Regions from separate parts of the Pantoea nemavictus genome, predicted to be linked through region 1. Evidence: predicted binding sites of a transcription regulator. Region 1 holds the regulator's gene; the other holds the start of a gene.
The links. Region 1 encodes Fur, which represses iron uptake genes when iron is present. Its sites were predicted from a motif close to ATAATAATGAGAACNACTATCAA; they were not measured.
Positions count from the first base shown of each region.

Region 2: the regulator Fur is predicted to act here: its motif matches at 2,070-2,092, upstream of WH298_RS21255 (TonB-dependent siderophore receptor).

Region 1 covers NZ_JBBGZW010000001.1:3,359,284-3,367,184, forward strand. Annotated here, with positions in the region: gene nagE (N-acetylglucosamine-specific PTS transporter subunit IIBC) at 1-628, shown strand, start outside; gene glnS (glutamine--tRNA ligase) at 781-2,448, shown strand; gene WH298_RS15400 (hypothetical protein) at 2,683-3,078, shown strand; gene fur (ferric iron uptake transcriptional regulator) at 3,139-3,588, opposite strand; gene fldA (flavodoxin FldA) at 3,943-4,473, opposite strand; gene ybfE (LexA regulated protein) at 4,611-4,886, opposite strand; gene ybfF (esterase) at 5,055-5,819, opposite strand; gene seqA (replication initiation negative regulator SeqA) at 6,068-6,607, shown strand; gene pgm (phosphoglucomutase (alpha-D-glucose-1,6-bisphosphate-dependent)) at 6,632-7,901, shown strand, end outside.
Region 2 covers NZ_JBBGZW010000002.1:322,918-330,818, forward strand. Annotated here, with positions in the region: gene WH298_RS21245 (amino acid ABC transporter permease) at 1-755, opposite strand, end outside; gene WH298_RS21250 (ABC transporter substrate-binding protein) at 752-1,648, opposite strand; gene WH298_RS21255 (TonB-dependent siderophore receptor) at 2,149-4,320, shown strand; gene WH298_RS21260 (alpha/beta fold hydrolase) at 4,338-5,252, opposite strand; gene WH298_RS21265 (DMT family transporter) at 5,423-6,340, shown strand; gene WH298_RS21270 (MurR/RpiR family transcriptional regulator) at 6,343-7,230, opposite strand; gene WH298_RS21275 (TonB-dependent siderophore receptor) at 7,529-7,901, shown strand, end outside.

The sequences.
Region 1 (7,901 bases):
CCTGAACAAACAGAGCGTACAGGTTATCGTCGGCACCCAGGCTGAAAGCATTGCTACAGCGATGAAAACGGTACTGAGCAAAGGCCCGGTTGCGGCATCTGCAGCGGCGTCACCTGTAGCACCGGCTCCAGCGGCAAAACCGCAGGCGGTACTGAACAGTGAAAAAGCGGTAATCGCTACGTTACTGGCTCCGGTTACCGGTGAAATTGTTGCGCTGGAAAATGTTCCTGATGAAGCGTTCGCCAGTAAAGCAGTGGGTGATGGTCTGGCAATCAAGCCAACCGGAAAAACCGTTGTCGCGCCAACTGCTGGCACCGTGGTGAAGATCTTCAACACTAACCATGCGTTCTGCCTCGAAGCGGAAAATGGCGTTGAGATTGTGGTGCACATGGGTCTGGATACGGTTGCGCTGGAAGGTAAAGGTTTCACGCGTCTGGTGGAAGAGGGCGCAACGGTAACAGCAGGTCAGCCAATCCTCGAAATGGATCTGGATTATCTCAACGCCAACGCGCGCTCGATGATCAGTCCAGTCGTCGTCAGTAATAGCGATGATTTCGCGGGTCTGAATTTACTGGCAACCGGTTCAGTGGTTGCAGGTCAAACTCCGCTGTACGAGGTTAAAGGCTAAGTCCTTGTGATTGAGCCAGAAGGCAGGAAGCGATTCCTGCCTTTTTTGTTTTAAAACGACCAACAAACGGTTGTTTCCCTCCTGCGCTTTGTGGATCATACTCCGTTACTTCGTGGTACAAATCACCCGTTATAGCTTTTGAGGATTTTGAGATGAGTGAGGCTGAAGCCCGCCCAACGAACTTTATTCGTCAGATCATCGACGAAGATTTGGCGAGCGGTAAGCACAACACTGTGCATACCCGTTTCCCGCCTGAGCCCAATGGTTATCTGCATATTGGCCATGCGAAATCTATCTGCCTGAACTTTGGTATCGCACAAGATTACCAGGGGCAGTGCAACCTGCGTTTCGACGACACCAACCCAGTGAAAGAAGATCTGGAGTTTGTCGAATCCATAAAGCGTGACGTGCAATGGCTGGGCTTTGAGTGGAGCGGCAACATTCGTTACTCCTCAGACTACTTCGACCAACTCTTCAACTATGCCGTTGAGCTGATTAATAAAGGCTTGGCGTATGTTGATGAATTGTCGGCAGATGAGATCCGCGAGTATCGCGGTTCTCTCACAGCACCAGGCAAAAACAGCCCGTATCGCGATCGCAGCGTGGAAGAGAACTTAGCGCTGTTCCAGAAAATGCGCGATGGTGGCTTCGAAGAGGGCAAAGCCTGTTTACGTGCCAAAATCGATATGGCATCCAGCTTTATCGTGATGCGCGATCCCGTGCTGTATCGCATCAAGTTTGCCGATCACCATCAGACTGGCAGCAAGTGGTGCATCTATCCAATGTACGACTTCACTCACTGCATTTCTGATGCGATTGAAGGTATTACGCATTCTCTCTGCACGCTGGAGTTCCAGGATAACCGTCGTCTGTACGATTGGGTGCTGGATAACATCACCATTCCGGTGCACCCGCGTCAGTATGAGTTTTCACGTCTGAATCTGGAATACGCAGTGATGTCCAAGCGTAAACTGACTCAGCTGGTGAGCGAAAAAGTTGTGGAAGGCTGGGACGATCCGCGCATGCTGACCGTTTCCGGTTTGCGTCGTCGTGGTTACAGCTCGGCTTCGATTCGTGAGTTCTGCCGCCGCATTGGCGTTACTAAGCAGGACAATATCGTAGAAATGGCTTCACTGGAGTCGTGCATTCGTGACGATCTCAATGAAAACGCGCCGCGTGCGATGGCCGTGATGGATCCCCTGAAGGTGGTGATTGAAAATCTGCCAGCGGGTCACGAAGAGATCATCACCATGCCAAATCATCCTAACAAACCGGAGATGGGTACGCGTGAAGTGCCATTCAGCCGTGAAGTGTGGATCGATCGCGCTGACTTCCGCGAAGAAGCCAATAAACAATACAAGCGTCTGGTGCTGGGTAAAGAAGTGCGTCTGCGTAATGCTTACGTGATCCGTGCTGAACGTGTAGCGAAGGATGATGAAGGCAATATCACCTGTATCTACTGTACTTGCGATGTTGATACGCTGAGCAAAGATCCTGCTGATGGGCGTAAAGTGAAAGGCGTTATCCATTGGGTTTCTGCAATTCACGCGTTGCCGGCGGAATTCCGCCTGTATGATCGTCTGTTTAGTGTGCCAAATCCGGGCGCGGCTGAGGATTTCCTCACCACCATTAACCCGAACTCACTCGAAACTAAACAGGGCTTCGTTGAGCCTGGTCTGCGCGAGGCCGATTCAATGGCACCGTATCAGTTCGAACGTGAAGGCTACTTCTGTGCTGATAGCGTTTATTCGCAGCCGTCAAAATTGGTGTTTAACCGCACCGTTGGATTGCGCGATACCTGGGCGAAAATCGGCGATTAATTATTTTGTCGCTAACACGATAAGATCATGAAAGGGCGAGCAATCGCCCTTTTTTATTGCCTCTATTTGGCCACCTGCAATCTTTTATGCTGCCTTCCTGTTGATGCGATTAATTCCTCATTTACGACTATTCTGACTTTAGCAAAATTAAACCATTTGCCAGTGTGAAAAACTTTTTTTCAGGTAGGCTATGCGCACTCAAACGTTGCTCCGCGGGTTATCAAAGGATAAAAAATGACAAGTCTTGCCCTGGAAGCCAAGCACAGTGTGGTTGTATTACATCAGCTTATCGAACGTATTTTCAATCAGGTTGAAGGCAGTGATGACAGCATTGATCTGTTTTTATCGCACTTTCATCCCGAATTTAAAATGGTGACACCGCAAGGTAAACAGTTGGATCTTAATGAGATGGAAACGCTGTTTCGCCAATTGAATGGGCAACGCGAAGGCATGCGTATTGCGACCAGTGAGCACGCCATTATCTCGCAGCAAAGCGAAGAGGTGACGATTCAATATCGTGAATTACAAATGATGAATGGCATCAATCAGAGCCGCATTTCACTGGCGGTTCTCGATTGCAGCACCAGCATTCCGCGCTGGCGTTACCTGCAAGAAACCATCGTTGCCTGATTTCAGGTATAAAAAAACCGGCTCAAGCGCCGGTTTTTTTATACTGCATAGCACACTCAATTACTTATCGTGGAGCGTGTCGTCTTCGCGGCAGTCTCCCAGAGCACAGTGACCGTACAAGTACAGGCTGTGGTTACTGAGTTTGATACCATGGCGAGTGGCAATTTCACGCTGACGCGTTTCAATTGATTCATCGCTAAATTCGATAACCTTGCCGCAATCGAGGCAAATCAGGTGATCGTGGTGATGTTGCTGGGTCAGTTCAAAGACAGATTTACCGCCTTCAAAATTATGACGGGTAACGATGCCCGCGTCGTCAAACTGGTTAAGAACGCGATATACCGTTGCCAGACCAATCTCTTCGCCCATATCGATCAGGCGCTTATACAAATCCTCCGCACTGACGTGATGGGACTCGGGTCCGGGTCCCTGAAGCACTTCCAGAATTTTCAGTCTGGGGAGCGTGACTTTCAGGCCAGCCTTCTTCAATGCGGAGTTGTTGTCAGTCATGCGGATATTGTCCTGTTACTTTGCTAGTCACTTGCGGCGCAGGGGCCTTGAATGTTTAGGTCAACGCGCATTCTCATTTGCGTCTCATTATAGAACTCAAGCAGTGAAATGAAAACCAAGGCAACGTCCTTAATCACCAAAAGCAGTAAGGATAATGTCACTAACGCCTTCAAGACGCTTGGGTTTTGGATTCCATTTCACTCAGCCTCATTCTAATGCCAGAGGAATAAGCGGATGACCATTGCGGGTATTCTACAGATTTGCGGGGAAAAGTTAAAAAACCGTAGCTATTATTTTTATAGGAAATTCCGTTGCCCGATGTGAACTTGCGCGCACATCGGGCAGAGCAGGGGATTACGCTTCAATAATCTCTTTCAGCTGCAGTTCATCGAAGATCTGCTTCACCCAGGTTTCAACGCGCTCATTGGTCAGTTCGGGTTGACGGTCTTCGTCAATCGCCAGACCGAGGAAGTGTTTATCATCGGCCAAACCTTTAGATGCTTCAAAATGGTAGCCTTCGGTTGGCCAGTGGCCGACGATGACTGCACCATTCGGCTCAATGATGTCGCGGATGGTGCCCATCGCGTCGCAGAAGTATTCGGCGTAATCTTCCTGATCGCCACAACCAAACAGCGCTACCAGCTTGCCATTGAAATCAATCTCTTCCAGCGTCGGGAAGAAATCATCCCAGTCACACTGCGCTTCACCATAATACCAGGTTGGAATGCCCAGCAGCAGGATATCGAACGCATCGAGATCTTCTTTGGTGCTCTTAGCAATGTCATGCACTTCGGCGACATCTTTACCCAGTTGTTTCTGGATCATTTTTGCAATGTTTTCAGTGTTGCCGGTATCGCTGCCGAAGAAAATGCCTACGATTGCCATGGGTTAGGTAACCTCTTAGATCCTGATTGTGAAAGTAAGTCAGTTGACTGCACAGTAATGCGAATAATAGCAGACCGGTAAAAAGTGCGGAACTTGTAAAGCCGTGACTTTGTGTTCCAGCGTGCGGTCTTCGCGCGTTACGACAGTTTGAGCTGTGCCAGCAGCATTTGTTCAATCAATTCGCTGCGACTGATGTTTTGCTGGTCGGCCAGCGTGCTGAGCGCGTCAACCGCCTCGCTGGACATCTTCAGCTCGACACGACGCAGCCCACGCACTTTATCGCGCTTGAGCTGATTACGTTTGTTGATGCGTAATTGTTCATCACGCGTCAGCGGGCTGGTTTTCGGGCGACCAGGACGCCGCTCGTCTGCAAAGAGATCAAGCGTAGTGCGGTCTGTCTGTTCTTTTGCCATGGTTTGTAAAACTGAGTGGGCGCGAACGGCGGAAAGGCGCTGCGCGATTAAAACATTATCGGCCCGACCACGGTGAAAAAATCATCCGTGGCAAATTTTTAGCGCGACATGATACTCCAGCGCCTTCCTTGACGCCAACCCTAAAGCGCACGCGGCAAGCTTTTGCTTTTACAGGTTAAAAAATCGACGCACCGCGCGTAGCACCGCCTCAGGTTTCTCTGCATGCACCCAATGTCCGGCCCCGCTAATCACATGCGCGTGTGCCTGTGGGAATTGACGCAATAGCGCATCGCGATGCTGATTATCCAGATAGGGCGAGTCGCCACCACGAATAAACAGCGCAGGGTGCGGCCATGCAGGCACCTCTTCCCAGCCGGAAATGGTGGTGTAATTCTCCCACAGCACCGGCACATTAAAGCGCCATTCACCTTCGGCAAACGACTTGAGGATGAACTGAATCACGCCATCCTCATTAATGTGCTGACGCATCACCTCAGCCGCTTCACTGCGGCGCGTCACGCCAGCAGCGCTAACGGCACGGATAGCGGCAAAGATTTCGTCATGGCGGCGAGTTTGATAATCAACCGGCGCGATATCGATCATCACCATTTTTTCTATGCGTTCTGGCGCTATGGCACTGAGCGCCATAGCGATTTTGCCGCCCATTGAGTGGCCGATTACGCTAGCGCGTTCAATGTTGTGCGCATCCAACGTTTCGACCATGTCCTGCGCCATGGCGTGATAATTCATCACCTCACTGCGTGCAGACAGGCCGTGGTTACGCACATCAACCTGCAATGTTGGGCGTGCATCACGCACCCCGCGCGCTAATACGCCGAGGTTATCAAGGCTGCCAAAAAGACCATGGATTAACAGAATGGGTGTGGCATCAGAGGCTGATTGTTCAGTTTGCAGACGGGCGTTCAAAATCATGGCTAAAGTTCTTACGGTTGTGACCTTGGCTTAGGTTATCATGGATTCACCTGTCCAGCAGTCAGGCCGGCGGGCATTAGGGCATATTCCGACTTTTGCCCGGAAACGTTGCCAACGCTATCGGCTGCCACGGATTTAACTTTATAATCCTTATGTTAGAACCCGCTCACGTTTTGCACGACTGGATTTTGCTAAGGCCGTTGCAATAATGCGTGGTTCTGTCATTTGCCAGAATCGTACGGAAAAAGATGAAAACGATTGAAGTTGACGAAGAACTCTACCGTTATATTGCCAGCCACACGCAGCACATTGGTGAAAGCGCCTCAGATATTTTGCGCCGCATGTTGAAGTTCACCGCCGGCCAGAGCGCAGCTGCTGCGCCCGCCGCGGGTGCGTCAGTGAAAGAAGCACCTTCAGCGAGTCGCGAAGCGCGTCCTCAGGATCGTGTGCGCGCGGTACGTGAGCTGCTGCTTTCCGACGAATATGCCGAGCAGAATAAGGCGGTAAACCGCTTCATGCTGGTACTGTCAACGCTCTATCGTCTTGATCCGGCTGCGTTTGCTGAAGCTACGGCTTCGCTGCAGGGCCGTACCCGCGTCTACTTTGCGGGCGACGAGCACACGCTGCTGCAAAATGGCACCCATACTAAGCCGAAGCATGTTCCCGGCACGCCGTACTGGGTGATCACGAATACCAATACAGGTCGCAAATGCAGCATGGTGGAACACATCATGCTGGCTATGCAGTTCCCTCAGGAACTGACAGAGAAAGTTCGCGGCACCATTTAACTGAAGCGTCAGGGAGAAGCGCCAATGGCCAATCACCCCCGTGCCGGGCAGCCTGCCCAGCAGAGCGATTTGATTAACGTTGCACAATTAACCTCGCAGTATTACGTCCTGAAGCCCGATGTGGCGAATCCGGATCATGCGGTGAAATTTGGCACTTCAGGCCATCGCGGTAGCGCGGGACGCCAAAGCTTCAACGAACAGCACATTTTAGCGATCGCGCAGGCGATTGCTGAAGAGCGCAAAAAGAACGGCATCACCGGACCGTGCTACGTGGGTAAAGACACGCACGCACTGTCTGAGCCGGCGATCTTGTCGGTGCTGGAAGTGCTGGCCGCTAACGGCGTGGACGTGATTGTACAGCAGGACAATGGTTACACGCCGACGCCTGCCATCTCTAATGCCATTCTTGAGCACAACAAACGCGGCGGCGCGCAGGCGGACGGTATCGTTATCACGCCTTCGCACAACCCACCGGAAGATGGCGGTATCAAATACAATCCGCCAAACGGTGGACCGGCGGATACCAACGTCACCAAAGTGGTGGAAGATCGTGCTAACCAGCTGATCAAAGGCGAGCTGAAGGACGTTAAGCGTCTGCCGCTGGATCAGGCTTGGGCAAGCGGCCATATCGTTGAGCAGGACCTGATCCAGCCGTACGTTGAAGGTTTGGCGCAGGTAATCGATTTCTCGGCCATCCAGAAAGCGGGCCTGAAAATTGGCGTCGATCCATTAGGCGGCTCGGGTATTGCTTACTGGCAGCGCATTGCTGAGCACTACAAGCTTGATCTGACCATCGTTAACGATGCTATCGATCAGACTTTCCGCTTCATGCATCTGGATAAAGATGGCGTGGTGCGTATGGACTGCTCGTCCGAATGCGCGATGGCGGGTTTGCTGGCGTACAAAGACAAATTCGATTTGGCCTTTGGTAACGATCCTGATTACGATCGCCATGGCATCGTCACGCCAGCCGGTCTGATGAATCCGAACCACTATCTGGCGGTGGCAATCAACTACCTGTTCCAGCATCGTCCGCAGTGGGGCAAAGAGGTGGCTGTCGGTAAAACGCTGGTTTCCAGCGCGATGATCGACCGCGTAGTTAACGACATTGGCCGTAAGCTGGTGGAAGTGCCGGTTGGTTTCAAATGGTTCGTTGATGGCCTGTTCGATGGCAGCTTCGGTTTCGGCGGCGAAGAGAGCGCGGGCGCATCGTTCCTGCGTTTCGATGGCTCAGCCTGGTCAACCGATAAAGACGGTATCATTCTGTGCCTGCTGGCCGCAGAAATCACCGCGG
Region 2 (7,901 bases), on a different contig from region 1:
AGCAGCAGCGGAATCACTTCATAGGTACGCTGATAGATAATCTGCGCCGAAAACAGCACGTCCTGCAGTGAGATCACCGAGACCACCGCAGTGGTTTTCAGCTGACCAATAATTTCGTTACCGGCGGGCGGCATGATGGCGCGCATCGCCTGCGGTAATACGGTATGGCGGAAAATCTGTGACGGGCGATAGCCCAGCGCACGCGCCGCTTCCAGCTGGCCGTTGCCGACACTCTGGATACCGGCACGCACAATCTCAGCGGCGTACGCGGATTGGTGCATCACCAGCGCGATCACCGCAGCACTGAAGGGGCTCACCAGCGCGTTCGATTGAGTGCTCCAGATTTCACCAAGGCCGGGAATGGAGAGTGCGATAGTCGGATAAAGCGCCGCAATGTTGTACCACAGGAACAGCTGCACCAGCATCGGCACACCGCGGAAGAACCAGGTATAAAACCAGCTCACGCCCACCAGCACCGGATTGGAGGAGAGGCGCATCAGCGCCAGCACCGTACCAAAAGCAAACCCCAGCACCACAGAGATGGCGGTGAGCTGCAGCGTCATCAACACGCCTTGCAGGATCGACTCGCCGGTGAAGTTTTCCGCAATCACGCTCCATTCGAAGCGTGGATTGTTAATCATCGAGTGCGCCATCGCCACCACGCACAACAGCACCACCAGCGCACTCAGCCAGCGTCCGTAGTAACGTTTGCCGACGATTTTCAGGTCGTCGGTATGGTGGTGAATGTCACTCATTGAAAGATTTCCTGATTGCGTTTGGCTTGTTTAACAGCACCAAAACCGATGCCCCAGTTGTCGAGGATCTTGTTGTAGCTGCCATCTTTGATCAGCGAGTTCAGTGCCGCCTGTACCGCTGGCTCCAGCGCTGAATCTTTCGGGAAGGCGACAGAAACTGGCGCATCGTGCACGGTGATTTCGCCGCTCATGGTCAACGGTTTGATCACTTTCACCTGCCACAGCAAACCTTCGTACGGGCCGAGGAACATCGGCACGCGACCACTTACCACTGCCTGCACGCCCGCTGGACGATCCGGGAATACCGACACCTTGATAGGTTTGTTACCGGCGGCTTCACAGGCTTTGCTGGCTTCTTCGAGACGCGTGACCTGCGTGGTACCGGAACCGGCACCGACTTCTTTACCGCAGACATCTGACAGGTTTTTGAACGGGGCAATATTGGCATCTTTACGCGAGATAATGCCCAGGCGGCTAGCATCGTAATAACCGACAAAGTCGATGATTTTGGCGCGCGCCGGGGTGGCGTTGATGTTTGAGAGCGCCACATCGTAACGACCGGTTTTCAGGCCCGGAATAATGTTGTCGAAACCGCCGGTATCGCGCCACTGAACCTGGATTCCCAGGCGCTCACCCACGGCATTCATGATATCGATTTCACGACCGGCCAGGGTTTTGTTGTCTTCTTTATAGAAGGTGGTTGGCGGCGTGTTGGGGTTGGTTCCGGCCACAATGTAGCCACGTTTAACCACATCTGCAGGCAGCAGGCTTTTCAATGCAGGATCGGCCTGCACATGAATTGAGCTGTCAGTTGGGACATTTTCATCGGCGGCGAACGCGGTGTGTGCACTCAGAGCGAGCGCAAAAAGAGTTAAACCTTTTGCGAATTTCACTGGAACCTTTCTCCTGATTTATAAAATGTTTCCCCACAGGGAAAAGGCGTTGAGGTAGCGATGGTTTTTTCTCCAGACTCACCCGCGCGAAGGCGCGTGGTGGAAGGAATTGTCATCCTCATTACGTCCCGATTAGCATTCTCTGGAACTTAGATAACAATCACAAATGCAAAAAATACATATCTATTGCCGAAAAATGGGAATAGAGATGCAAATCCATTAAAACTGGCTTTTCGGCTATGGCGGACGCGTAGAAATGCGCCCACATTTCAGATTTTGCTAGCGAATCAACTACCTGCTTTTGCTGACTGAACTGACAAAACTCTTCTTAGTCATAACAGATTCGTCTAATCACCAGGAATTCTCTCACCTATCTCCATGATGCCACTGATGTGTAAAGGTTTGTCATGCCAGATATACAATGAGAAGCATTATCATTATCATGCGCATTTACTTACAATTGTTAACGTAACAGGGAGAAAACTTAAGTGAATGTAACCATGCGTGGCAAAAAGCGTCCGATTGCGCTTTTTTTAGCGGGAATGCTAACCTCGCCGGCTTTTGCAGCTGAAACCGTAGAAAAGCTGGCTGACGATGAATCAATGATTGTCACCGCCGAGCAGGAGCTCAAACAGCAACCGGGTGTGTCCACCATCACCGCTGAAGACATCAAGAAAAATCCCCCTGTTAACGATCTCTCAGACATCATCCGCAAAATGCCGGGCGTGAACCTGACCGGAAACGGTGCCAGCGGCAGCCGCGGCAACAACCGACAAATTGATATCCGTGGCATGGGCCCGGAGAACACCCTGGTGATGATTGACGGCGTGCCTGTCTCCTCTCGTAACTCGGTGCGCTATAGCTGGCGCGGCGAACGCGATTCTCGTGGCGACACCAACTGGGTGCCCGCAGAGATGGTCGAGCGCATTGAAGTGATTCGTGGTCCAGCCGCTGCGCGCTACGGTTCCGGGGCGGCAGGTGGCGTGGTGAATATCATCACTAAGCGCCCTACCAACGACTGGCACGGTTCGCTGTCGCTCTATACCAGCCAGCCAGAAAATGACAAAGAGGGTGATACGCGCCGCGCCAACTTCAACCTCAGCGGTCCACTGGCCGGTGATGCGCTAACCATGCGGCTGTACGGCAACATCAACCGTACCGATGCCGATGCGTTCGATATCAACACCGCTGAAAATGGCTCCTACGCGGCAGGTCGCGAGGGCGTGCGTAACAAAGACATCAACACGGTGCTGTCGTGGAAAATCACCCCGCTGCAAATCGTTGACTTCTCTTACGGCTACAGCCGTCAGGGCAATATCTACGCCGGTGATACGCAAAACAGTAATAGCAACGCCAGCACCGGCGGCTTAGTGGAATCGCTGTATGGCGATGAGACCAACCGCATGTATCGCCAAAGCTATGGTATTGCGCATAACGGGATTTGGGATTGGGGCACCTCGAAGCTCAACTTCAACTACGAGAAAACCAATAACACCCGCTTGCAGGAAGGTACCGCAGGCCGTACCGAAGGGATGATCAACAGCGACACCTATGCCACCAGCCGATTAGAAAGCTATCGTGCAGGCGGTGAAATCAACTTCCCGCTGCAGCTGCTGGTTGATCAAACCGTTACTCTCGGTGCCGAGTGGAACCGCGATGAGTTGAACGATCCGGCTTCAATGCTGGCAGCTAGCGCGCCCGGTGTGAATCTGCCCGACAGCTCTGGCGATCCCTCGCAGCGCAGCAGTAAAAATAGCGCCACCCTCAGTTCACTCTTTTTTGAAGACAACATCGCCGCGACCGATAGCACCGAAGTGATTCCCGGCCTGCGATTTGATTATCACGATCAATTTGGCGCGAACTGGAGCCCGAGCCTCAACGTCTCGCAAGGCCTGGGGGAATACTTCACCTTAAAAGCCGGTATTGCACGGGTGTTTAAAGCACCCAATCTGTATCAGTCAACGCCGGGTTATCTGCTTTCAACGCGCGGCAACGGTTGCCCAATTGGCCTTAGCCGATGCTATTTATTAGGCAATAAAGACCTTGATGCGGAAACCAGCGTCAATAAAGAGATTGGGCTGGAGTTCAGTAATGAGGGTTATGTGGCGGGCATCACCTGGTTCCGCAACGATTATAAGAACAAGATCGTTTCTGGTACCGAACCGGTCTATTCCAGCACTAATCCAACTTACAACGTGCTGCGCTGGGAAAACGGCGGAAAGGCGATTGTTGAAGGGCTGGAAGGTAACCTAACCATCCCTTTGATTGCCGATACGCTGGAATGGCGTACCAACGCCACCTACATGTTCCGCTCTGAGAGCAAGAAAACCGGCAATCCGCTGTCAGTGATCCCGGAATTTACCATCAACTCTCAGTTGGAGTGGCAGGCGACACAAGATCTTAGCGCCAATATCAACTGGACGCAGTATGGCCGCCAGAAACCGCGTCAGAATGTTGAGACCGTTATCGATGCCAGCAACATGACCTCGAGAGAGATCAGCCCGTATTCGGTGTTTGGTCTGAACGTCAATTACGACATCACCAAAAATCTGCGCGCCAATGCAGGTATCAACAACCTGTTTGATAAACGCATTTACCGCGAGAATTCGGGTGCTTCAACCTACAATGAACCGGGCCGCGCTTATTATGCCGGGGTAACGATGTCGTTCTGATTAAGTGACAGCGTCACCTAAATAAAGAACTCGCTTAACGCTTCGGCTAGCGCCTGCGGTTGCTCATCTGGGATGAAGTGACCGCAGTGCGCGATCTTAATTCCCGTGACATTTGCCGCAAACTCTCCAAGCGGCAACGCCATATCGGCAATCGAACCTTGATCGGCGCTGATAGCCAGCAGCGGCAGCGTTAATTTGCCCCGCTCTCGCAGTAAATCCCGATTTTGTGCCGCCGACACCGTCACTTCGCGGTAAGCCGCCATCCCCGCGCGTATGGCGCCCTTCTGCTGTAATAAACGGGTGTATTCCGCCATATCCTCATCGGTGAATACCATCGGGCTAGCCGCTTTGCGTTTCAGGAACCATTCAAGATAAACCGTTTCGCGACCCTCAATTAAGACTTCCGGTAGATCCGGCAACAGGTGGAAGGCAAAGTGCCAGGTTTTCCACGCTTTATCCGGCGTAGCGGGCAATGCTTCCGGTAAGGTCACGCCAGGAATACCGGCATCGAGCAGCGCCAGCTTTTTCACTTGATCGCCATACAGCGTGGCATAAGGCCAGGCAACCCAGGCGCCCACATCATGCGCGGCAAGGTAGTAGCGCGAGTGGTTCAGCTGCTGCATCAAGCCCTGCACTTTCTGCGCCAGCGAGGTAGTGTCGTAGCCGCTGAGCGGTTTGTCGGAATCGCCCTGCCCGGGCAGATCCGGCGCAACAATAAAGTAGCGATCGCCCAACAGCGCCATCACCTGACGCCAGGCAAACCAGCTTTGCGGAAAACCGGCCAGCAGTAGCAGGGTTTCACCGTTTACGTTACCGCCGCTGACATAGTGCAAGCGCACGCCATCAACGGTGGCGTAATGGTGAGAAAAACCGTCGAGTGGCGCAAAGGGCTGCGTCCAACCGGGCGCGTCTTTTAATACTGAAGCTGACATAGTGACTCTCCGCACATTTAGGAAATGATCAATTCCTAAATAGTACATGATGATTGCGCCGCCAGGGAATCTTTCTTCAACGCGGGAGGCGGTCGCCATAAATGGCGACCACTACGCAGTGGGTTGTTTGCTATTCTGTGCGCGAATCTTTCTTAACAATTGTGAAACCTATGCGAACATCGGATTTGTTGCGACTGCTGCTGCTGGCGGCGATTTGGGGTGCCAGTTTTTTGTTTATGCGCATTGCCGTACCGGCGTTGGGCGCGGTAAACACCGCATTTTTACGTGTGTTATGCGGCATGTTGGGTTTGTTGATTATCATGGCGGTGATGCGTATTCCGCGTCGCTTTGTCGGCAAACTGGGCTGGGCGATGCTGTTGGGCGTGATCAACTCCGCCATTCCGTTCCTGATGTATTGTCTGGCGGCGCGCGTGCTGCCTGCCGGCTACTCCGCGATTCTCAATGCCACCACGCCGCTCATGGGCGTGCTTATCGGTGCAGCATTCTTCGACGATAAGCTGACGCTCAATAAAGTGCTGAGCATGACTGCAGGATTTGCCGGCATTATTGTCATCAGCACCACCGGCGAAGCCCACTTAAGCAGTGCGTTAATCTTCGGGATTTTGGCCTGTTTAGTGGCGACCGCCTGTTACGGCGTGGCGGGTTTTCTGGCGAAACGCTGGATCGGCGCGCGTGGCGGATTAGACGCCACCAAGGTAGCGTTTGGTAGCCAACTCGGCGCATCGCTATTTTTACTGCCGTTCTTCGCCTTCAGCGCACCGCAAACGCCTGCCGCCAGCTGGCAAATCCCGCAAGTATGGGCCTGCATTTTGGCGATTGGTTTTATCTGTACCGCCCTCGCCTACATCCTCTACTTCCGTTTGCTGGCTGATATTGGTCCGCTACGCACCTTAACCGTCACCTTTATGATCCCGCCCTTCGGTATTTTGTGGGGCTGGTTAGTATTGGGTGAGCAGATAAATCAGGGCTTTATTGGCGGCTCGCTGCTGATTGTTTGTGCAGTGTGGCTGGTGACCAGTAATGGATTGGGCAAGCGCGCCACGCTAAAGAGCGGCGCGAATAAATAGGCTTACTTTTTCCCGCCGGGCTTCAGCGATCGATTGAGATCCTGAATGCGCTTCATGGTTTTTACCGTACGCGTTGAGGTCGCTGAAGCCACCGACAGAATCAGCATTTCCAGACACACCAGCACCGTGCCGTGCAGCGGCATACGTCCATTCTCGCCGCCGCGCGGCACGTTAATGATCACATCCGCCTGCTGAGCGAAAGCCGAATCAATGGCGTTCGTCAGCAAAATCACCGGCATGCCCAGCCGTTTCGCCTCTTTTAGTGCCGTGATGCCTTCACGATGCGCCGATTTCTGCGCCATCATAATTAGTACATCGCCGCGTTGTAGCGTGATCAGCTGTTCCGCCAGCGCAATACCGGAGCGATTCAGCGTCACTGCGGGAATACCAATACGGGTAAACAGCCGCGCGCTGTAATCCGCCAGAATCCCAGAGGCGTTGATGCCAAACAGGGCAACCTGACGCGCATCAATCAGATGCGTGACCGCTTGCGCCACGGCCTGTCGATTGTGCGGCTCTGCTAACGCATCGCAGGCGCGCTTATGGCCGCTTAATACGAAATCGATGCCCGAATTGATATCGCAAGAGAGTTCTTCCACGGTGGCGCTCATCTTCTCTTCCGAATTCATCGCCGGACCAAACCAGGCGACAAGCGTGGTTTTTAAATCACGCAAACCGGCAAATCCTAGCGCCTGAACCGCACGCACCACTGTGGCATCGGAGGTATGAGTTGCATCGGCTATTTCCATCGCGGTGGCATCCAATATTGCCTCACGATTATCGTGGATATATCGCGCCACCGTTTGCAGACGCGTAGATAATGTCGGTGCGCGTAGCCGATAACGTTCACCCAATATATCCACACGGCTTTTAATCCTATTTCTACTCATTTGTTAGCTGCACTCTGTAAAAATGAAAATAGCCGATCGGCGCGCCATCAGTTTGTAGTAAAATTGCCGTTTTAAGGGCCTTCATACTGCATAATAAGCCCACTACACCCGGACGAAAACAGATAAGCAAACATCAGTTAATTAGCTGTTATTTAACTATTTAAATCGAACTACTCCGATCGCACAAGCGCGATTACCTGCCCTAAACATGCTGTAGTATCTGCACAATCATTTCCATTTACTACTACATTCTTTCATGTTTGAATGATTCTCAATTGCATCGCACCAGGTTCCAGTAATGAATAACAATAAGACGTTCGCCGTTAAATCCCAGCGTCATCCAGCCATTCTGGCGGCTATTTATGGCGTAAGCATGTGGACTTCCGCAAATAGCATGGCGGCAGAAGAAGCTAATACGTTGACCGTTTTGGCGCAGGAGAGTAATGCGCAAGGTTATAACGCCACCAGCAGCTCCGTCGGCAGCAAAACGCCCACGCCGCGTCTGAATGAGGCGCAATCCGTCAGCGTGGTGACCCAGCAGCAGCTGGAGGATTATCAGGTATCAAACCTTGCCGAAGCGATGCGTTTTGTCAGCGGCGTCAGCGAAGGCAACACATTGGCTGGCACCGAAGATGGCTTTGTGCGGCGCGGTTTTGGCAGCAATTCAGATG